DNA from 3 places in the Neobacillus sp. S1227 genome. Region 3 is predicted to be linked to each of the others. Evidence: riboswitches for the same ligand, from Rfam matches in the RefSeq annotation. Region 3 holds a riboswitch; each other region holds the start of a gene.
What was found. Region 3 has a riboswitch for preQ1 ahead of ACZ5AE_RS04925 (QueT transporter family protein). Riboswitches for the same ligand answer to the same signal wherever they lie in the genome.
Positions count from the first base shown of each region.

Region 1 (7,598 bases), 1.1 Mb from region 3:
TTTCACAAAAAATAACGATCCATTTCCAGCTTTATTGTATGCCACACTTCCAAATGTTTGTATAACCCCAAGGACAGCGATGTGTTGATAATTTACACCTGGTGGCTTGGTCCTTATGCCGCAATTTCTTTTGAACTAACCTGAACTTAATTCATTTCAATATGTCAGGTTTGAAAAGAAATATATCTGTAAATATTCAAACAAAATGTATATATAGATGAATTTGTAAACGCTATTGTTTACAAAAGTAACAAAGTTGTATACATGCCTATTTACTGGGCTGTGTACAACTTTGTATACATGTATACAGATTCGTACACAAAACGTATACGAAAAGTAAACATGTTTACGTAATGTATACATCGGTATATTATTTCAAATATTTCAGTGAAATTAAATAGAAGGTACCCACATGAGCACCTCTAAAATTCGTTTATTGCCTTTTCATTTAATATAGGGATGAAAGGGGATGTTAACCTAATTTTGTGTTCGCTCTTTTCCTTTTTCCGTTAAAGCAAAGCTTCGCTTCATAGATTTAATATTCTCTGCCTTTCGAAACCTTAAAGCAGACCAATCTTCGTCGATGGCAATCTGCCGGACAGGTTCATAGCCTTCATCAGCCAGCAAACACATCACCGTGTCGCGACTGCAATCAGAACCTTTATAGGTCTTGGAGGACCTTTTGGGATAGCATAGCCAGAAAAGCCCGTCTTCTTTTACGAACTTCTCAGCACTCTTTGCCAATGCTCCCAATTCTTTAATACTGGTTCCAAATACCTGCACAAAATCATAGCTTTGAATTACTGCCTCGCGGTGGACCTCACCTTCAAACGTTCGAATAACCTCGTCATAGGACTGTGGTTCATTGACAATCAACACTGGCTGTCCCTGATCCTTAAACTGCAACTTCTTTAGCACTGACATTGGAGTTCCTTCCTTTCCTATACACCTACAAACATTTTAAACTTTTCCTTTAACTTACCATACCTTTTCATATAAAAAAGAAGACACTTCATGAAGTGCCTTCTCCTTGCGATTCTTAATTTTGTAAAAGCTTATTACTATCATTGAGGAAGTTTTTCGCCATATCGGCATTAACATAGAGGTAGTACCAGTTATTTTCAAAGTTCAACCAGGCAGTGACAAGAGTAGGGTTCTTCATTAAAAAGTATTTATTCCCGGCTATATCCGTCCAGCCGGTATTTTCCGTGACAGCAGGGTCAAAGTCCTCAAGCTTGCTGATGACGGAGTTTTCCATCACGCCGTTGGAGTTGATGTAATACCATTTGCCTTTATAGTTAATCCAGCCTGTCTTCATACCTTCCATTTGGTCAAGATAGTACCACTTTTCTCCATCTTTCACCCAGCCGGTTTGCATTGCACCATCGCCGGCAAAATAATATTTCTTGTCGCCCGTTTCAAGCCAGCCAATCTTCATGGCTCCGGTATTATCTAAATAATATCTATTCCCGCTGTCCTCCAGCCATCCCGTTTTCATCACGCCTGTTGAGTCAAGGAAATATTTCTTTCCGCCATCCTCGATCCAGCCGGTTTTCATAGCCCCGGCAGCATCAAAATAATACTTATTACCGCCGTCTTCCAGCCATCCCGTTTTCGCTGCACCGTCTTTATCAAGATAGAATTTTTGACCGCCATCTTCCAGCCAGCCAGTCTTCATCACACCATCATTTGCAAAATAATATTTCTTTCCTTTAATTTCTTGCCAGCCTGTTTTCATCACTCCGCTGCTATCCAAATAATATTTCATGCCGGCATCCGTCAGCCAGCCAGTCTTCATTATTCCCTTTTTATCAAAGAAGTATTTTTTTCCGTTTATCGTCTGCCAGCCTGTTTTTACTGCTCCATTTTCATAATAATACTTATTGCCGCCTGTTTGCACCCAGCCATTTTGAATTTGTGGTGCTGTCGTTCCTTGATTATCCCCATTAACTGGAACGGTCACCCCGTAACCATTAGCCATGGCGATGGTATCAAAACTTTCACCGGAATGGGTAATAACTACTGTAGTATAATTTTGAATTCGGTCAAAGAGCCAGCGAATTTCCGCATTATGCATACGCACACAGCCTGAGCTGACGTACTTGCCGATGGAACTCTCATTGTTATTGCCATGAATGCCATAGGTGGTTCCATATGTTCCGCGTGCCTCAAGGCCCATCCAGCGGTCGCCTAATGGGTTGCGGGGGTCGCCACCGGCAATATGCCCTGTATAATAAGGACGATTTACAATTTTATTAACGATCCTAAATTTCCCTTCTGGAGTTAAGTCCCTTGACCTTCCTGTCGCCACACTAAAAGTTTTTACTAATGTGCCTCCATCGTAATATGCAAGGGTATTTGTCTTCTTATTGATAATAATTAACTGAGATGTGGCAGCCTCTGATTGGCTCGAAAAGAAAATGAAAGTTAATAAAAAAATTAAAACAGCAGACGATAATTTCTTCATATTTCTCTCCCCAATTCTGTTGATGATAATAAAGTACCATGAATCGGAGGAATATTTTGTCAAATTAGAGTGAGAAAATTGTAGAATTTCTAATTTTTTAACATTATTGAAATATTGTAAAGATTTTTTAATAAAAAAACCTCCCATGGCCTTAGGACCAAGGGAGGGAAAAATTTCTGAGTATATATTCTTGTTAGCTAGGATCCTATCGATTATCCACTTTTTCAGGATAAAGGTCGTGATTCATCAACCGGAACTGGGCCATTTCCTCATATTTTGTGCCCGGTTTACCATAGTTACACCATGGGTCAATGGAAATTCCGCCGCGCGGCGTAAACTTCCCCCATACCTCAATATAGCGCGGATCAAGGAGCTTAATTAAGTCATTCATGATAATGTTGACACAATCCTCATGGAAGTCACCGTGGTTACGGAAGCTGAAAAGATATAATTTCAGTGACTTGCTTTCGACAATTTTCTGATCTGGGATGTAGGAAATATACATTGTTGCAAAATCAGGCTGTCCCGTCAGCGGGCAAAGACTCGTAAACTCAGGGCAGTTAAATTTTACAAAAAAGTCGCGGTTTGGATGCAGGTTGTCGACAGCCTCCAAGACCTCCGGTGCATATTCAAATAAGTATTTGGTTCCCTGGTTTCCGAGCAGTGTTAAATCTTTTAAACCTTGTTCATGTGTACGTCCAGACATAAAAAAACCTCCTGTAAATGTGCCCCAGCACTTTCACAAGAGAGGTCCTTTACCATTCTAATTCAAACTAAGGGGATTAATTGAAAAAGCCACATCCTTATGGACATGGCTTTATTGTCATGAATCCATAGTTTTTTATAGAGGGTATCAGCTATGAACCTCTCCCGTTCGATACGGGTATTCTATTTTATATTTATACTATATTGGACAGTGCACTATTCGTCAAATGGAAAAATCTTTAGCAAGGGGACAAGCATTTTGTTTGTATCTGTCAAATAATTTATAGAACGCTAACGGCATAGAATATATCATGCCTTTTTATAGCAAATCATTGATTATTTCTTTGGCCGCCCTTTCCCCGGATTCCACTGCTCCATTTAAATAACCTGGATACTTAATGGAGGTGTGCTCACCTGCGAAGAAGATATTGCCTTCCCTCGCCCCAACTATTCCGGCAAATTTCGTGTATTGGCCTACTTTCCAGTATGAATATGCTCCTTTTGACCAGTGATTGCTAAGCCAGTGATCAACCGTGGCTAACCCATTCCAATTGCTTGTACTTCCCGGCAGCACGAGTTCTAACTTGTCCAAAAAATTTGTAGCAGCCTCCTTCTTTTCTTTTACTGTTAACGCAGACAGTTTGGCCGCTGTTTCGCCTCCTGTATAATTGACCAAAATTCCTGAAGTGCCTTGTTGGGTACGTGATGACTCGAAGGTCTGCTGATAGCCAGTATCCGTAAAGGTTTCGCCATTATTCCCAAGGTCATTCCAGAATCGCTGGGCAAACTGTGCATGGAGCTTTGTATTTACCCCCATTCCCAATTCTTCAATTGCTATTTTCTTTAATTCTCGAAAACTGGCATTCTCAAAATCTATCGTTACTAAAATCTTAAAAGGTATAGCTAGAATAACTTTATCCGCCAAAACCTCCCATTCCTTTATACGATTTCGAAAGGTAAGTCTTATTTCATTTTGGCTGGTTTGTTCAATTTTTACGAGGGGGGAATTTAACTCGATTTGTCCTGTAAGCTTGTCAGCTAATAAAGTGGGGAGCTGATCATTTCCACCTCTAATATGAAAGCACTCATCTGAGTCTCCATATATGTGAAAATGATCCTTACTGGCAAAGCCCAACATATAGAGGAGATTTAATGCACTTTGAAGACCGGCATCTGCCCCATTTTCGACGGTATAGGCAACTTCCAATAATTTGCCGAATTTTGATTGAATTCCTCCCGGTACAATTTCATTAATATAATCCACCACTGACATATGATCCAGTTCATACCCGCGTTCAGTATATTGATAGTAAAGTGTAGTCTCACCAACCTCTATTAAATCCTTTTTGAGTTTAGGCAAAATACGCCTAAAATCATCTGTGACCTCCTCAAAGGTATAAGAGCAGCAATCAAAAGAATAAAATGGCCTTGTCCCTTTGGGTTCTGCCATTACTACATTATCAAATTCCAAGCCAAGCTCTTTCCCTAAGTACTGAATCTCTTTATGACCTGTATCTATTAATTCCCCGCCGCGTTCAACAACTTGGCCGTCTTTAAAATGCCCTCTACTTGTCCAACAACGCCCCCCAACCCGATTGGCCGCTTCATAAATCGTTGAGATAATCCCATTTTGTTTAAGTCGAAAAGCGCTCGTAAGTCCCGCTAATCCTGCACCTACAATGACTACCCTCGGTGCTTTATGAAAACCGTCACTCCTTGTAATGAACTGCTTCTCTTGATTATCTGGAATGTCATCAACATTTTTTAATGTGCTACCTTCCTTTAAATTAGCTTGTCCATTACTTTTTTCCTTTTCCACTGCAGCGCTGGCCACTGCAAAAGACTTCTGCAAAATACCTGCTAATGGTGTACGTGCCAAAAATCTGCCCCCTTATACACAAAAAATGATCGATTCACTATCCTACAAAAGTGAATTTATACCTTAGATTATGCATGGCTTCTTCTTTTGGCATTAGGCGAGCAGCAGGTCATCTGATTTATTTTTTATCAACGGACTGGTGTTTAGATACTGAGGACAACAATGGCTGGCAGCAAGGTCAACACTCCCATTTATTCGGCTTTAGCATGGAGTAAAAATGACTGTTTTTGGGTTTATAAACACAAATAAAGAGTCCATTTTTTTGGACTCCGACTATTAATACTTACAATGAAACAGGCTGTTTAACTGCTTTGTTTGTTTCGCGTCTAACAACTGGCGCCACCTTGGATGCCAATAGTTCAATGGATTCTGCTACCTTTTTAAATGGCATGCCGCCGATATCCATTTGCGCCATGAATCGTTGATGCCCGAAAACCTCATATTGGCGAAGTATTTTTTCAGTAATCTCCTGCGGACTGCCGACAAATAGGGCGGTTTCCGGTCCAGTAAGCGTATCAAACTCCTCACGCGCCATGGCATTTACCCCGTGTTCCTGATTGAAAAACCCACGATAATTTGCATAGTAAGGGAAATAATTGTCTTTCGCCTGTTGGCTCGTCTCTGAAATAAACGCATGTCCCGTAACAGCCACTTTTAAATCATCAAGCGCAAACCCGGCTTCTGTTGCTGTCTTGCGATATACATCCACAATCGGCTTAAATCTCATCGGATCACCGCCAAGAATCGCCATTGTTAGTCCTGCCCCATATTTACCGGCACGGATCGCACTTTCCGGCGAACCGCCTACTCCTACCCAAAACGGAATCCCGTTTTGCACTGGTCTCGGGGCTATTTGCGCATCTCTTAAGGGGGGCCGGAATTGCCCAGTCCAATTCACTCTTTCACTTGCATTTAACTTTAAAAATAAATCGATGTTTTCCTCAAACAGCCCATCATAATCGTCCAAATCATACCCAAACAGCGAGAAGGATTCCACAAAGGCCCCGCGTCCTGCAATCACTTCAGCACGTCCATTCGACAGAATGTCCAGCGTCGAGAAATCCTCAAATAACCGTACCGGATCGACAGTTCCTAGAACAGTCGTTGTGCTTGCAAGTTTCACACGATTTGTCACTTGAGAAATAGCAGAAAGAATCACAGCCGGTGAAGACGCTGCATAGTCCAGACGATGATGTTCGCCGACGCCAAAGACATCGAGACCTGCCTCATCGGCAAATTTTGCAGCTTCCACAATTTCTGCCATCCTTTGTCTGGCACTGATGGTTTTACCCGTATGCGGATCTGGTACCAAGTCTCCTAATGTATATATACCAATTTCCATGCCGTTATTTTCATTAATTTTATCTGTCTTCATTTGCGGTATCCTCCCAAAGAAGCAACAAACTTATTAATAGTATTCATTGCTTGACAATATCCATTCATTATTTTATCATAAATCTCGAGTTAAAGATATTTTAATTCAAGGCAAGTGATCTGTAAAGGCGCCTGCTATCATTTCATTTTTCATTGTTTATATAGGTCTTATTTTTTGCAATAGGCTCTTTTCGTAAAGTTCGTTGTTTTTGGGAATAACACTGTCCGTTCCTTTCCGCTACAGGCGCTTGCTTTCCGCGGGGAGGAAGTCGAGCCTCCTCGACGTTCCGTCTGCGGGGTCTCGACCTTTCCTCTATTTCCCGCAGGAGTCAAGCGCCTTTCGCTCCAATCCACTCGGTCTTTTCAATATAGTTAAAAGCAACAATCTCTGAGAAAAGAGCCTTGCAATAAAAAAAAATAAGGTCACAAACCAAACATCAAGAAATTACAACAAGAAGGTGCACAGCAAATGGGTTTTATAGACAAATTATTTGGCAATTCTAAGGAGGAAAACACAATGACTACTGAAAAACTAAATATCGGTATTATCTTAGGAAGCACTCGTGAAGGACGTGTAAGCCCGCAAGTTGGCGAATGGGTAAAAGGTATTGCAGACAAACGCGGCGATGCCAATTATGAAATCGTCGATATCGCTGATTTCAACTTACCATTCTTAGGAACAACTGATGGAACAGAACCAGGAATCGCAAAATGGAATGAAAAGCTTGCTAACTTGGATGGCTTCGTATTCATCGTTCAAGAATACAACCACAGCATTACTGGCGCTTTAAAAAATGCACTCGATTTTGCTCGTGAAGCATGGAACAACAAAGCAGCAGGTATCGTAAGCTATGGTTCTACAGGCGGCGCTCGTGCGGCCGAGCATTTACGCGGCATTATGGGCGAGTTAATGATCGCTGACGTTCGCGTTCATCCAACATTATCCTTGTTCACTGATTTTGAAAATGGATCTGTTTTCAAACCACAAGCATTACACCTTGATAACGTAAATGCTATGCTTGATCAAGTAAACTCTTGGAGCGGTGCTTTAAAAACTATCCGATAAGAAAAAGGAGATTGCCTAATAACGGCGATCTCCCTTTTTTATACATCATCAGGTTCTTTTCCCCAGATACGCCTCAACAATTCGCGGATCCTCTAACAATTCCTTTG
Region 1 covers NZ_AP038276.1:5,699,671-5,707,268, forward strand. The annotation lists gene ACZ5AE_RS28260 (DUF3052 domain-containing protein) at 478-924, opposite strand; gene ACZ5AE_RS28265 (L,D-transpeptidase family protein) at 1,040-2,467, opposite strand; gene queF (preQ(1) synthase) at 2,673-3,173, opposite strand; PreQ1 riboswitch class I at 3,295-3,341, opposite strand; gene ACZ5AE_RS28275 (flavin monoamine oxidase family protein) at 3,492-5,051, opposite strand; gene ACZ5AE_RS28280 (LLM class flavin-dependent oxidoreductase) at 5,335-6,426, opposite strand; gene ACZ5AE_RS28285 (NADPH-dependent FMN reductase) at 6,895-7,491, shown strand; gene ACZ5AE_RS28290 (ABC transporter ATP-binding protein) at 7,540-7,598, opposite strand, start outside.
Region 1: another riboswitch for preQ1. It lies ahead of queF (preQ(1) synthase); the one in region 3 lies ahead of ACZ5AE_RS04925 (QueT transporter family protein).

Region 2 (7,598 bases), 2.7 Mb from region 3:
TTACACATCAAAACTTTATCAACCAAATCGAACAAATCAATGAATTTATTTTTAAGCGGTTTGAAAAACTTAAAGATTTAAATAAGGTAGTCATTAGTTTCCTGCCGCTATTTCATATTTTTGGACTAGCCAATGTAACATTAACAGGATTCCGGTTCGGCTATAAGCAAATTATCCTTCCCCGATTCGACACAGAAACTGTTCTCGATTTAATTAAGACCGACCCGCCACTCTTCTTCTTTGGTGTTCCAACGATGTATAATGCCATTTTAAATTTCCCAAATGTAGAAACTTATGGAATTGATAAGATTAAAGCTTTTTTCTGTGGCGGTTCTCCTATGCCCTTGGAAAAATATCTAGATTTTAAAAAATTGATGAACGAGGAGGCTATTCTTTCGGATGGCTACGGGTTATCGGAAGCAACCTCCGGCGTAACCAATCAGCCTTATACAAGAATCAAAGTAGGCAGTGTTGGCGTTCCATTGCCCCGAACAAAAGCCAAAATTGTTATCGAAACGGATAACGGGTTTGAAGAAGTGCCAATAGGAACAAGAGGCGAACTCTTGATCAATGGTCCACAGGTCATGAAAGGCTACTGGAACAAACTTGAAGAAACGAATGATGCATTAAAGGATGGCTGGCTTCATACAGGCGATATAGGCTATATGGATCAGGATGGATATATTTACATCGTCGATCGAAAAAAAGATTTGATCATAGCAAGTGGTTTCAATATCTATCCGCGTGAGATTGAGGAAGTCATCTACCAAATGGCAGGAATTAAGGAAGTGATGGTAATTGGGGTTCCAGATGACTATCGTGGCGAAACAGTAAAAGCCTTCATTGCCTTAAAGGACAACCTAGACGTGACAAAACAAGACATTCTAACCTTTTGCCGTGCGAACTTAGCTGCTTATAAAGTCCCGGAAATCATTGAATTTAGGGATGAACTTCCTAAATCAAGTGTTGGAAAACTATTAAAAAGGGAACTTAGAGACCAAGAATCGTCAAAAATTCAAGTTAAAAAATAGGAGGGATTAAAGTGAAGTCGGTTAAGAGATTAAGTCTACTTGCTGTGTTGCTGCTGGTACTTGGAAGTTTAGCTGGTTGTATGAGTCAATCAACTGGGGGTGAAAAGGGTAGTCAGAAAGTCGTAAAAACGGAGAAAGTGGATACGGCTGAAGGGGAAGAAGTGGTATCTATTGGTTATAGTGGTCCTTTAAGCGGCCCTGCATCACAGTATGGTTTAAACGTAATTAATGGACTTAAGATGGCAGCTGATGAGATAAACGAAACCGGATTTCAGGTGAATGGGAAGACCTACAAGATTAAAATTGTTTCAATGGATGACAAATATCTGCCAAATGAAACAGGTGTGAACGCCCAAAGGATTGCGACCGAAAATAAGCCTGTTGCCATTTGGATTCCGCACAGCGGAGGCGTTTTTGCTACACAACTTTTTAATGAAAAAGAAAACTTTATTATAATGGCTCAAACTAGTGAACCAAGGATGTATGAAAAGGGAAATAAATTAATGATTGGAATCTCTCCACAATACAACATTTGGCCTAAAACGTTCAGCAAGTACATAATGGAGAACTATGGGAAGAAAATGGCATTACTCCCAACAAATTCCCAATATGGTAAAGACTGGCTTAATGTGATCGAACCTGTATGGGAGGAAATGGGGGGAGAATTCGTATATAAAGATCAAATTGATTTTGCAAAGGAAACTGATTACTATACAGTCATGACAAACGCATTAGCTAAAAAACCAGATGTCTTATTTGTAGGGGGACCTTCTGAACCAACGGCGTTGGTAGTAAAGCAGGCACAACAGTTAGGATACAAGGGTGCCTATATGATTATGGACCAAGCCAAAATGGAAGAAATGTCTGGTGTTTTGGGTGGCTTCGATCATCTGAATGGTGCAATTGGTGTACTCCCTGTTGAACAGATAAAAAGTAAAGCCAGTGAATTATTCGTAAAAAATTATAAGGCTAAGTTTAATTCAAATTATGCTACGGCCGATTCGTCACTAAGTTATCAAGGTCTCTACGTATTAGTAGAAGCGATGAAAGCAGCAAAAACAGTAGATGATCGAAAAGCGATTATGGCAGCTGTAAATAAAGGAATACCGAACGTCCCTGAAGAAAAATCAGTGATTCCTTTAAAAGAAATGAATGATGTAGGTAGTTTGCAATGGGATATTAGCGCGGCTTTTGTTGAAAATGGGAAGGTGAACTCTATTTCACTTGAAAAATAAAATTTCCTTGAAGGACCAGTGATTACTTTTGAGAGAAATATAGGTTGGAAGGGAAGGTCTATCTAGATCTTCCCTTTCTTACTTCATGTGAAACTAAAAGAGAAGGGGGAAAGGCTCTGAATCTAATTGTTATTTTCTGAAAAATTATATTTTAGTACTATAATGACAGATGAAGCTCCTTTATAATAAAATCATGTTAAGAATGAATTGAACGCATTTCCAAGGGGTGTGTGGTTGATGGATAATACAAATAAAGGATCTTTGGTTGCGGAAAGAACTCTAAAAGCATTAATGTTATTTTCTAAGAAAAAATATCTCTCGGTGGCAGAGATAGCAGCTTATTTGGAAATTAGTTTAACAGCTGCTTATAGGCTTGTGGACACTTTACAAGCAACAGGGTTTATTAAGCGTGATCATTCAAAAGAGTACACCCTGCACGCACCAAACATTTTAAGATTATATAGTATGGTAGAGCAAGACATAAGAAAGGCCGCACGCCCTATTATTCAAGATTTAGCAATGAAATTTAATGAATCTGTTTATCTAAGTATTGTCCATAGTGACAAATACTATTCTTATATAGAAAAAGAAGATAGTCCTTCGCAAGTAAAATGGAGCGAAAATATAGGGTACGTGCATCCTCTGCCTACAGGGACGGCAGGAAAAACGCATCTAGCTTATTTAATGAAGGATTTAAATGAATCAGAAAGAGAAGAATTTATTTTACAGTTGGAATTAAAGCCATATACCAAAAACAGTATAGTTTCCATTGAGGAGTTAAAAAAATCATTAGAGAAAATATTAGATGAAGGATATTGCTATACTAATAGCGAACATTTGTCTGGGGTAGTAGGTATTTCTGTTCCAGTTTATAATTTTCAAAAAATAAGTGTTGTTGCTGTATTAAGTGTAATAATGCCTGAATCGCATTTTGTTGAAAGTGATTTAGAGAAATATGTGATTCCCTTAAAGGACGGGGCAGATGAGATCGGCAAATCAATACCCTAAATAGGCAACAATGTGCTATGGTTTTGAACTTTTAGTTTTTGTGCAGCACCTTTCCATATGATATTCTTTTAACATATTTTGAAACTAGGAGGATAAGTCATGGCCATTATTGATATTACCGTTATCCCTGTAGGGACAGGCACAACAAGTGTCAGCGAGTATGTTGCGGAAATACATAAAGTTCTGGAGCGATATGAGGACAGAGTGAAGTTTCAGCTGACTCCAATGAGCACGTTGATAGAGGGAGATTTAAAATTACTCCTGGAAATTGTTCAAGAAATACATGAGGTTCCGTTCAAAAAGGGACTGCAAAGAGTCTGTACGAATCTCCGAATTGACGACCGCCGTGACAAGGAACATTCGATGGAGCGGAAGTTGCAGTCAGTCCAGACAAAACTATAAGCCATTTATTTAAAAAAATGGTGCAGTTTTGAAACATTTAAATAATAAATCATAAAACATTCCTCAATTGAAAGAGGGGTGTTTTTTTATTGAATCATGTACCACAGGTAAACTTTTAGGAGAATAACTTAATCAATTTTTTCAATAAAAAACTTGAACTATTATTAGGGTGCGTGAATATAAATTTAAAAAAGGAATAAAGAGGGGAGGGAAAATGTTGAGTTTTCAGGCAGAACACTTATCCGAACCCAGGAGGAGAATTATCCATGTCATAAAAAGTAATGGAGCATCATCGATGAGTGAGATTGCATTATTACTGGATATTTCCGGTGAGGGAGTAAGGCAGCATCTTTTGCAATTAGAAAAGGATGGCTGGATTAGCCGCTTTGCTGAAAAAAGCAATGGAATTGGCCGCCCGCATATACGCTATTGTTTGACCACGGCTGGGGAGCATCTGTTTGAAAAAAATTACGATCACTTAACAATAGAAGTTTTGGATACCATGGTCAATAACTTGGGAGAAAACGCACTGAAACAAGTACTGTCCGCCATGATTGAAGAAAGAGTTCGTGAATGGGAACCGAAAATGTCTGGGCTAAGCACAATCGATCGATTACAAGTCCTCAAGGATTTTTATATTAAAAACGACCTTTATATGGATGTTGAAAGTAAGGACACAGATTATTACCTAATTGAGCGGAATTGTCCATTTCATAATGTTGCATTACGGCGGCCAGTTCTTTGCAGTGTTACTGTTTCTGTTCTGACTCATTTGTTGGGATGTAAGGTAGCAAGAGAGCAGCGTCTTCAAAATGGGGATGGCTGTTGTTCCTTTCATGTACAAATAAATGAGCCTGTCGATGGAAATTTACCCCGGATCATCATAGAGGATGAAGAGTCCAATTAAAACAAAAGGAATGGTGTAAAATGACCCGTGATCAATTCCTTATTTTATGCAGGAAATTTCCAAAGATTTTTAATCCATTGTCACTTGAGGCGAATGAAAGCTATGTGGAGGTCAATAAGATTACGGATGCAATAGGAAAATTAATTAAGATATGTGGTGATGATCCCGACCGAGATGGATTGCAAGACACCCCATTAAGAGTCCTAAAGGCATTTCTGGAATATACAGAAGGGTATCATGAGGACCCAAAACTACATTTGGAAAAGACATTTGATATTGATCATAAAGGGTTGATATTAACGAAGGACATTGAGTTTTATTCCATTTGTGAACATCATTTCTCTCCCTTTTTTGGGGTGGCCCATGTAGGCTATCTTCCGAATGAAAAAATTACAGGTTTGTCCAAGATCGGCAGGATGGTTGACGGGTATGCTAAAAGATTCCAAGTGCAAGAGAGACTGACAAATCAGATCGCAACAGCAATGGAGGAAGTTTTGGAACCGAGAGGAACGATGGTGGTCATCGAAGCGAAGCATATGTGCATGTGCAGCAGGGGAACGAAGAAATCTGATTCGTTCACTACAACCACCAGCTTCCGAGGGATATTTGAAAATCGCGCTGATTTACGTGCCGAGTTTTTTTCATTAATTAAAAGTTAGGAGAATGATAGGTATGGATAATCAAATTAACATCTCAGATAATGGCCCATTGGTCGTAACGGGTGATTTCCAGTTAACCGATTCAGAAGGAAATGAATTTTCGAAAAAAGGGAAATTTTATCTTTGCCGCTGCGGTTTGTCCAATAAGAAGCCATTTTGTGATGGTTCTCATAAGAAAGGCGGATTTGAAAGCAGTCCTAGAGCAACTGATACCAAATAATATATTAAATTAAAGAATAGGCGCCTTCATGATTGGCGTCTTTTTGATGCCAGGAAGTTAATTATTAATGTTTAAAAAAATGTGGAAATGTCGTCAAGCAGATTGAAAAAATAAAAAATTGGTTTATAATCATATAGTTGAATAAAAAATAGAAAATCCGCACCCAGCGGTAGAGGTTCTAGCTACCCTCTTTAAAAAACTAAGGAAAACAGGACTGCTTTCTTAGTAGTCCTGTTTTTCTATTTAAAGGAGAATTATGATGAAGAAAGATAAGGCAGTTGTAGTTTTTAGCGGCGGACAGGATAGCACAACCTGTTTGTTTTGGGCTTTGGAGCGATTTGAAGAAGTAGTGGCAATTACTTTTAACTACAATCAGAGGCACAAGCTTGAAATCGAGTGCGCCCAAAATATCGCGAATGAACTAGGAATAGAGCATCATATTTTAGATATGTCATTGTTAAACCAACTGGCACCAAACGCCTTGACGCGTAAGGACATCGAGGTGAAGGAAGGAGAAAATGGTGAATTGCCTTCCACTTTTGTACCAGGACGGAACCTTTTATTCATCTCTTTTGCTGGAGTATTGGCAAGCCAGGTTGGAGCAAAGCACATTGTTACTGGTGTCTGCGAAACGGATTTTAGCGGTTATCCTGATTGCCGAGATGTTTTTATAAAATCGTTAAATGTCACATTAAATCTATCGATGGACAAGGAATTTGTGATTCATACGCCATTAATGTGGCTAAATAAGGCCGAAACCTGGCAGTTGGCGGATGATCTGAACGCGTTGGATTTCGTAAGGGAAAAGACATTAACCTGCTATAACGGGATCATTGCCGATGGCTGCGGGGAATGTCCTGCTTGTGTATTGAGAAAAAGAGGCCTTGACCAATATTTGAGTACACGAAAGGAGTTTTAAATCCATGTATGGTTTTCGCATCGTAGATAAACTCCAAAAAATTGATGAAGATATCAAACGAAGTCAATTAAAATATCATACCAAAAGAGTGCTGGTCAGTAAGGAATTTACCTTTGATGCTGCCCACCATTTGCATTGCTATGAAGGCAAATGCAAAAACCTCCATGGCCATACGTATAAAGTCATTTTTGGAATCAGCGGTTTTGTTGATGACCGTGGCTTGATGATTGATTTCGGGGACATTAAAGACATTTGGAAAAATGAAATTGAGGTGTATCTCGACCATCGCTATCTAAACGAAACCCTTCCACCAATGAATACCACGGCTGAAAACATGGTGGTTTGGATTTACGAGAAAATGGCTGAAGCATTAATAAATGAGGAAAGACAAGAACAGTATAGCGGGGCAAGAGTAGAATTTGTCCGGTTGTTTGAAACACCGACAAGCTATGCGGAAGCAAGACGGGAGTGGATGGAAGTTGAGTAAAATACCTGTTATGGAAATTTTCGGACCCACCATCCAAGGCGAAGGGATGGTTATCGGCCAGAAGACGATGTTTGTAAGAACTGCCGGCTGTGACTATTCCTGCAGTTGGTGCGACTCCGCCTTTACCTGGGATGGAACCGGTAAAAATGATATTCGAATGATGGAAGCGGAAGAAATCTGGGAAGAACTGAAAAGAATCGGCGGCAAGCGTTTCTCCTTCGTCACGATCTCAGGCGGGAATCCTGCGTTATTGAAAAATCTTGATGAATTTATCAAAATTCTAAAAAATAATCAAATTAAAATTGGCCTGGAAACCCAAGGGAGCAGGTGGCAGGATTGGTTTTTTGAGATTGATGAATTAACCATTTCACCCAAACCCCCAAGCTCAATAATGGAGACGGATTTTGAAAAATTAGATGAAATCATTGGGAAACTTGAACAAAATAATGCTGCTCAACAATTCAGCTTAAAGATTGTGGTATTTGATGATCTTGATTATAAATACGCCAGAGATGTTCATTTCCGTTACCCGGAAGTTCCCTTTTTTGTTCAGGTTGGGAATGATAACCTGTCAACGATGGATAATCAAGAACTGCTGCTGCATCTAATGAATAAATATGAAAGACTGATAGATAAAGTCATGCAGGACTCTGAGATGAATAACGTAAAGGTTCTTCCCCAATTGCATACTTTTTTGTGGGGAAATAAAAGAGGAGTTTAGGTGAAAAAA
Region 2 covers NZ_AP038276.1:3,699,837-3,707,434, reverse strand. The annotation lists gene ACZ5AE_RS18475 (long-chain-fatty-acid--CoA ligase) at 1-1,031, shown strand, start outside; gene ACZ5AE_RS18470 (ABC transporter substrate-binding protein) at 1,043-2,266, shown strand; gene ACZ5AE_RS18465 (IclR family transcriptional regulator) at 2,504-3,274, shown strand; gene ACZ5AE_RS18460 (MTH1187 family thiamine-binding protein) at 3,374-3,676, shown strand; gene ACZ5AE_RS18455 (helix-turn-helix transcriptional regulator) at 3,891-4,583, shown strand; gene folE (GTP cyclohydrolase I FolE) at 4,604-5,242, shown strand; gene ACZ5AE_RS18445 (CDGSH iron-sulfur domain-containing protein) at 5,256-5,462, shown strand; PreQ1 riboswitch class I at 5,629-5,671, shown strand; gene queC (7-cyano-7-deazaguanine synthase QueC) at 5,722-6,381, shown strand; gene queD (6-carboxytetrahydropterin synthase QueD) at 6,386-6,868, shown strand; gene queE (7-carboxy-7-deazaguanine synthase QueE) at 6,861-7,589, shown strand.
Region 2: another riboswitch for preQ1. It lies ahead of queC (7-cyano-7-deazaguanine synthase QueC); the one in region 3 lies ahead of ACZ5AE_RS04925 (QueT transporter family protein).

Region 3 (7,598 bases):
AAAATCTGCGGGTGTTTCGGCAAAAGAAGATCATACGAACCATACGTAAACACTTCATTCGCCTTTTTCAAACGAATCATTCTTTTATAGAAATTCAGGACAGATTCAGGGTCTTGTTCCTGCGCTTTAACATTGATTTGGAGATAATTTGGATTGACCTTTAGCCATGGAGTTCCGGCGCTAAACCCAGCATTCACCTCATTTGACCACTGCATCGGCGTCCGGGAATTGTCGCGCCCGCTCGCCCAAATAATCTCCATAATGTCCTCATGCGGCACACCATCCGCCCGTTTCAAGCGGTACATATTCTTCGCTGAGACATCATCATAATCCTCAATGGAATCAAAGCGGACGTTGGTCATGCCGATTTCTTGCCCTTGATAAATAAATGGCGTCCCCTGCATTAGAAAATAAATCGCTGCAAAGGCAGTTGCACTTTCCCGCCAGTATTTATGATCATTTCCCCAGGTTGAGACAACACGGGCATTGTCGTGGTTTTCAATGAAAAGGGCATTCCAGCCGTTCCCTTCCAGCCCTTTCTGCCAACGCGACAGGACATTCTTAAATTCTACTATATTCAGTTCTTTTTTTACCTCAGCATCCCAAAGGGCAAGGTGCTCGAATTGAAAAATCATATTAAATTTGCCCTTCGCAGCCCCGACCCAAAGCTCAACGTCCTCTGCATCATCAGCGGTGACACCATTTGCTTCACCAACCGTCATGATATCATACTTGGAAAATGTCTCATCCTTTAATTCCTGAAGAAAATCGTGTATCCCGGTCACATTCATCATTTTTTCAAAGCATGGAATAAAGGGAAGCCCCTTTGGATTCGGCATGTCAGGGAGGCCTGCTTCCTTTTTAATATGGCTGATGGCATCGACGCGGAAGCCGTCAATCCCTTTATCAAGCCACCAATTCACGGTTTGATAGAGGGCTTTGCGGACCTCTTCGTTTTCCCAATTCAGGTCAGGCTGTTTTTTTGAGAAAAGATGCAAGTAATATTGGGCAGTTCGTTCATCATATTCCCAAGCAGAACCGGAAAAAATGCTTTCCCAGTTATTCGGTTCCTTTCCTTCCTTACCGTCGCGCCAAATATACCAGTCACGCTTCGGATTGTCCTTAGAGGAGCGGGATTCAACAAACCACAGGTGTTCATCGCTCGTGTGGTTGATAACTAAATCTAGGATTAGCTTCATCCCGCGGCGGTGGGTTTCTTGTAAAAGCAAATCAAAATCGGCCATCGTTCCAAACTCTTTCATGATCTCCTGATAATTGCTGATATCGTAGCCGTTATCATCATTTGGCGATTCGAACATTGGGCAGACCCAGATGACGTCGATTCCTAAATCCTTTAGGTAATCAAGCTTCGCGATGATCCCCTGAATATCGCCAATCCCATCTCCGTTTGAGTCCATAAAGCTGCGCGGGTATATTTGATAGGCCACCGCTTCTTTCCACCATAATCTATCCATATCTGCCAATAACACCTCCATCATAACAGAACAGCCCAAAACCAAACGGGCTTCCAAAATCAAATAATAAGCAGCCGAAATTTGCTGCTGTATTGGCTGGTTGTCTCTGATGTTACTGGTATATAGGTATGAAATGGCACATTAATACTTTCCAATTTAAGAAAAAAAGCAACCTGAGGCTGCCTTTACCTTATTAATCATATTGGTCAGTAGATTTTGATTCAGGGGTTTTGCCATTCATTGATTCTTCGATTTTTTCCTTCTTTTCTATTTGGTCATTATCCAATTTGGTATCCCAAATACTATAAGTGATTGAATTGGGAGTGTTTTTCTTTGCCATTTTCAAGCACCTCCAATTTATATCTTTTCTTTTAAAAATAAAACTATGCAGGATGATTTTGGCGTAAAAAAGATCCTCTGTGCTGATGAGGATCTTCACGATTTATTCACGGTCCGGACTATTCACCATAATACCGGCCACTTGTGTTAACCTGTCATAAAATGCCTGTCCTGCCGGACTCTGGTCAAGGCCGATTTCTTGGAATGCTTCCTTCATGCAGCGCAGCCAGCATTTCGCCCGCTTTGGTGTCACTTCAAATGGGAGATGGCGGTGCTGCATTGCCGGCGGGCCAAATTCCTGGCTATAGAGTGCCGGACCTCCAGTAAATTGCGGAAGGAACATTTTCTGCTTCCGTTTAATTTCCTCCATGTCCCCTTCAAATAATGGCGCTAAATCGGGATCGGCATATACTCTCGGATAGAAAGCCTCCACAAGTTTATCAATGGTCTCCTGGCCGCCGATTTCCGAATAAAGTGTTTTTAATTGGTATTCCATACTTCTTCACCATCCTCTACAAAACTTTCCTTTTTTTATCATTATACTGATTTACCTGATTACGTTTTGTGATTTATATCACACTTTCTAAGGATTACACAATTTCCCATAGTGATTAATTCTGGGTGAAACCATTTTTTTTGCTTTATGTTATCCTAATATACTATAGGGTAAGCTGGCTTGGGAAAGCTTCGGCATTATGAGGTGAGACAATTGAAAAAAGCTTGGTTATTTGTAGCTTTAACTTGTTTATTTGAATTAATGTGGGTGTACGGATTTAATGCAGCTGAAACTTGGTGGCAATGGGCAATCGTGATCGCGATTATTTTTATTGACTTTCACTTTCTTCCGGAGGCCTGCAAAGGGCTGCCAACCGGGACGGTTTATGCCGTTTTTTCAGGAGTTGGCACGATTGGGACCTTCTTGATGGATGTTTTCCTTTTTGGGGAAGGGTTCAATAGCGGCAAGCTTTTGTTTATTGCCATTATTATCTTAGGGGTCATCGGCTTAAATCTGGCAGACAACAAACACAGCAAAAAAGAAACGGCAAAGGAGGCTGCCTAAGATGGGCTGGTTATTTGTACTTTTGGCAAGTGTCAGTGAGATTATCGGGGCAGCTGGGCTGAAATTATACAGCCAACGGAAAAATTTGAGAAATGGCGCACTCTATATAGGCGGTTTCAGTGCCTCTTTTGGCTTTTTATATATCTCTTTTCAATATTTGCAGGTCAGCATCGCTTATGCCGTTTGGATTGGGATCGGCACAGCCGGGGCCGTGTTAATAAATATGTTTTTATTCGATGAATCAAAAAACATAGGGAGGTTTGTCAGTGTCGGCTTGATTATCGTCGGGGTGATTGGGCTAAGATCACTAGCTTAATGTTACACATAGAAAAATCGGTACCTAATAAGCTACCGATTTTTTTATTATTATAATTGCTCTCCATTGGTGGCAATGACATTTTTATACCAATGGAATGACTTTTTCGGTTTACGCTCTAATGTACCGCTGCCGTCATCATGCTTGTCGACGTAGATAAATCCATAACGCTTGGACATTTCACCAGTAGACATACTGACTAAATCGATACAACCCCAGCTTGTATACCCCATTAGTTCTACACCATCTGCAATCGCTTCACCTAAGGCTTTTACATGTTCGCGGAGGTAATCAATCCGGTGATCATCATTGATAGTACCGTCTTCCTCTGCTTGGTCATATGCCCCCAACCCATTTTCCACAACAAAAAGCGGCACCTGGTATCTTCCATACAGCCTGTTTAAGCTGATGCGCAAACCAACTGGGTCAATCTCCCAGCCCCAATCGCTTGCTTTCAGGAATGGGTTCTTCACTCCTCCAACAATATTTACATTTGCCTTTTCCTCTTCTGCCTTTACTTTTTTATCGGTACGGGACATGTAATAGCTTAAGCCGATATAATCTACTGTTCCTTCCTTGATTAATTCTAAGTCTCCATCTAGAATTTCAAGTTGTATTTTTTGCTCCTTAAAAAAGCGCTTAATGAACGACGGGTATTCTCCGCGCACCTGAACATCTGCACAAAAATAGTTAAACAGTTCCTCTTCTTTTAAAGCGAATAGGACATTTTCAGGATTACAGTCGTAAGAATAAACAGGTGCAAACAGGATCATACAGCCAATTTTTCCATCTGGAATAATTTGTTTACAGGCTTTTATCGCGCTTGCACTGGCTACAAACTGATGATGGAAAGCCTGAAAAGTCTCTTGATAACGGCCATCTTCTTTGTCGGGAGAGAAACCCATACTCATAATTGGCATCTTCAAGGCCCCATTAATTTCATTAAAGGTCATCCAATATTTCACTTTTTCCTTATAACGGTTAAAAAGTGCCTTTGCATATCTTTCAAAGAAAGTAACCACCTGGCGGCTTCTCCAGCCGCCGTATTCTTTCACCAAATGCAGCGGCATTTCATAATGAGAGATGGTCACTACAGGTTCAATTCCGTACTTATGTAATTCATCAAAGACCCGGTCATAAAAAGCCAGACCTGCTTCATTCGGCTCTAACTCATCACCTTCGGGAAAAATTCTCGTCCACGCAATCGACATCCGAAATACCTTGAAGCCCATTTCAGCAAACAAAGCGATATCTTCCTTGTAACGATGATAAAAATCAATCGCTTCATGATTTGGGTAGGTATATTTCTCATTGTTAATTTCAAAGTCAAATCCAGGCGACATCAATATTTTTAATCGCTCTTTACCGCCCGGAAGAACATCTGAGATATTTAAGCCCTTATTGCCTTCACGAAATCCACCTTCTATTTGATTGGCGGCGGTTGCCCCGCCCCATAGAAATCCTTCTGGGAATCTTTGCTGATTATGTTCCATTCAAAAATCATCCTCATCTTTAAATATCAATGATGTACTTTTTTAATATTGTTTTTTTGGCGTGAAAGATGTCCGAAAGAGGAAAATATAAGTAAATGGCTGACAAAAAGTTTCCTCGTCAGCCCTAATAGCTTATTCCAATTTCTCTCGGAGTATTTCTTTAATCTACTTTTCTTTCAAATATGGCTTCATAATATGCTGCAGACCCGTATGCGGCGATTCCCGGCGCAAAAATCTGGACAAGTCTCCAGCCGTTTTTGGCATTTTGTTGAATGATTTCATGGTAATCTTCCTTTGGTTTTCCGCTTAATTTGCTTAATTCAATTTTTTCAAATTTATATTCGTACATGGTTCTCCTCCAAATCAACTATTTTTTATATTCTTATTATCCCAAAAACTGTAATTGACTGCCAATTTTTTATGTATTAATATAATAGTTTGTTAGTATATTACTTTAAGTGGTTCGAGAGCCTCCCACTTTAAAAAACTAAGGAGAAATGAATATGGAAAAAACAACTAATATGCTGAATGCCCAGTATGCGGCGGGCACATCGAGCAGCAAGGTACGGGAAATTGTTGTAAACGGGATTGTCGCGGCTTTGTACATCGCGGTTTCGGCGTTAATTCAGCCATTTGGGTTTACCCAGGTGCAATTCCGCGTTTCAGAGATGTTCAATCATCTCATCGTTTTCAACAAAAAGTATCTATACGGGATTATTTTAGGAGTATTTTTAACGAATTTATTTTTCTCGCCAATGAAGGCTTATGACCTCATTTTCGGTGTCGGCCAGTCGTTGATTGCTTTGGTTATTACGATTTTGTGTGCGCGGTTTATAAAAGGATTCTGGGCGCAAATGATTGTCAATACATTGGTGTTCACCTTTACGATGTTCCTGATTGCCATTGAACTGCATTTGGCATTCGATCTGCCATTCCTGTTTACATGGTTAACTACTGCAGTTGGGGAATTCGTTGTAATGGCTGTCGGCATGCCAGTCATGTATTTCATTAACAAACGCGTTCATTTTGATAAAATCTTTAAATAAAAGATTTCAAGAGCTGTTGCTTTTGGGGGACACCCTAGGCGGCAGCTCTTTTTTATGGTATTTAATTGAAAAAAATTCTAAAATGAAGGTAGTTGATTTTTCAGAACTTTTGAAAGGGGTTTTTCGAATGTTGCAGCGTCCCAATAACAATGAGTTTCCTGATTATTATGTACCGTATGTTCAGTTAGTTCCAGAAGGAGATTTATTGCAGATTCTTAAGGAAAATCTTGAAAACGTGATTTCACTTTTCGAAAGGATTTCAGAAGAAGATGCGCAATTCCGCTATGAACCTGGAAAATGGAGGATCAAGGAAGTGCTTGGCCATATGGCAGATACCGAGAGGATCATGAGCTACCGCCTGCTTCGAGTCGGCCGCGGCGACAAGACTCCATTGGCAGGATTTGACGAGAATGATTATGTGGCCGGGGCACAAATGGGCGAACTGTCGCTGCAATCTATTCTTGCGGATTTTATTGCGGTCAGAAAGGCTACCATCACCTTGATTGAGAACATGCCGGAGAACTCTTGGGAAAATGTCGGCGATGCCAATGGCATGGAGGTCACCACCCGTGCCATCGCCTACATTATCGCCGGCCATGCAATCCATCACCGCAGCATCGTGACAGACCGCTACTTAACTAAATTGAAATAAGAGCTAGGTGCCAAGCACCACTCGTGGACAGTGTCCTCCTCAGGTGGACACTGTTTTTTATATTCGATAGTTCGAGATAAACTCGAGAAATTCTTTTTGTTTGGAGTGATTGTATTTCATGATTGCGTAAGTGTTTGCTTCGGGCAAGTGGATGGTATGGCAGTCTGCTTCTAAGAGCCTGCCTTCGAGCAGTTCTCTCCTGACTGTTGATGTTGGAAGGAATGAGACACCCAGCCCTTCAACTATGAATCTTTTTGTAATGTGTACCTGTGATACTTTCATCATTCTTACTTTTGGATATCTAGTTTTTACTGCATGGCAAAGATCATCCCAGTAACCAGGGTGATTATGGGTTAACAAATAGTTTGATGTTAAAACCTCTTCTTCGTCTAACGGAGGTGCAGTTTCGGAATCTCTCCCATCGTGAGGCGCAACCAGCATAACCCTGTCCTTATATAAAAGTTCACTAATCAATTCAGTATGAAGGCTGTTTAAACAGGACAGCCCGATATCAACTTCTTCCCTTAATACCGCGTCTTCGATACCGACGGATTCAATGATTTTAACTGAAATCTCTACTTCTGGATGCTTGTTTGTATAGCTTTTTAAAACATATGGCAGGATGGTATCTGCAATTAAAGGTGATATGGCAATGGAAAATTTCGTTGTGTAGCCTTGACTAAAAGAGTGAATGTCCTCGAGTCCACCCTGATAAACCTCTAACAGTTTTTTGGCATGAACCAAATATCTCCTCCCCGCTTCCGTCAGTTTTACTTTTTTCCCATCCCGATCAAATAATTGAATCCCAAGTTCTTGTTCCAATTGTTTTATATGAACCGTTACAGATGGCTGTGAAATATAAAGGATTTCTGCCGTTCTACGGAAATTCCCACAATCAGCTGCCGTAATAAACGTGTTAAGCCATTGGAATTCCATATTCTCCTCCTTATTAAAGATATTAATCATTTTATTTAAAATTATTTAATTTTATTAATTGAAATTATTATATACACTATTAGTAAATAAAGGAAGGAGAGATTTTTATGATCCAGAAGGGTTTAAAAGGAATTGTCGCCGCCGAAACATTAATCAGTCATATTGATGGTGAAAAGGGAGAGCTTATTTATCGGGGATATGAAATCGGAAAGCTTACTAATCGTTACTCTTTTGAAGAAGTGGCGTACCTGCTCTGGCATGGCTGTTTACCTGATGATGTT
Region 3 covers NZ_AP038276.1:974,208-981,805, reverse strand. The annotation lists gene ACZ5AE_RS04960 (glycoside hydrolase family 13 protein) at 1-1,475, opposite strand, end outside; gene ACZ5AE_RS04955 (hypothetical protein) at 1,669-1,815, opposite strand; gene ACZ5AE_RS04950 (globin domain-containing protein) at 1,918-2,310, opposite strand; gene ACZ5AE_RS04945 (DMT family transporter) at 2,524-2,874, shown strand; gene ACZ5AE_RS04940 (DMT family transporter) at 2,876-3,190, shown strand; gene ACZ5AE_RS04935 (glycoside hydrolase family 1 protein) at 3,241-4,683, opposite strand; gene ACZ5AE_RS04930 (DUF4177 domain-containing protein) at 4,844-5,032, opposite strand; PreQ1 riboswitch class I at 5,136-5,180, shown strand; gene ACZ5AE_RS04925 (QueT transporter family protein) at 5,205-5,729, shown strand; gene ACZ5AE_RS04920 (DinB family protein) at 5,857-6,381, shown strand; gene ACZ5AE_RS04915 (LysR family transcriptional regulator) at 6,439-7,317, opposite strand; gene ACZ5AE_RS04910 (citrate synthase/methylcitrate synthase) at 7,425-7,598, shown strand, end outside.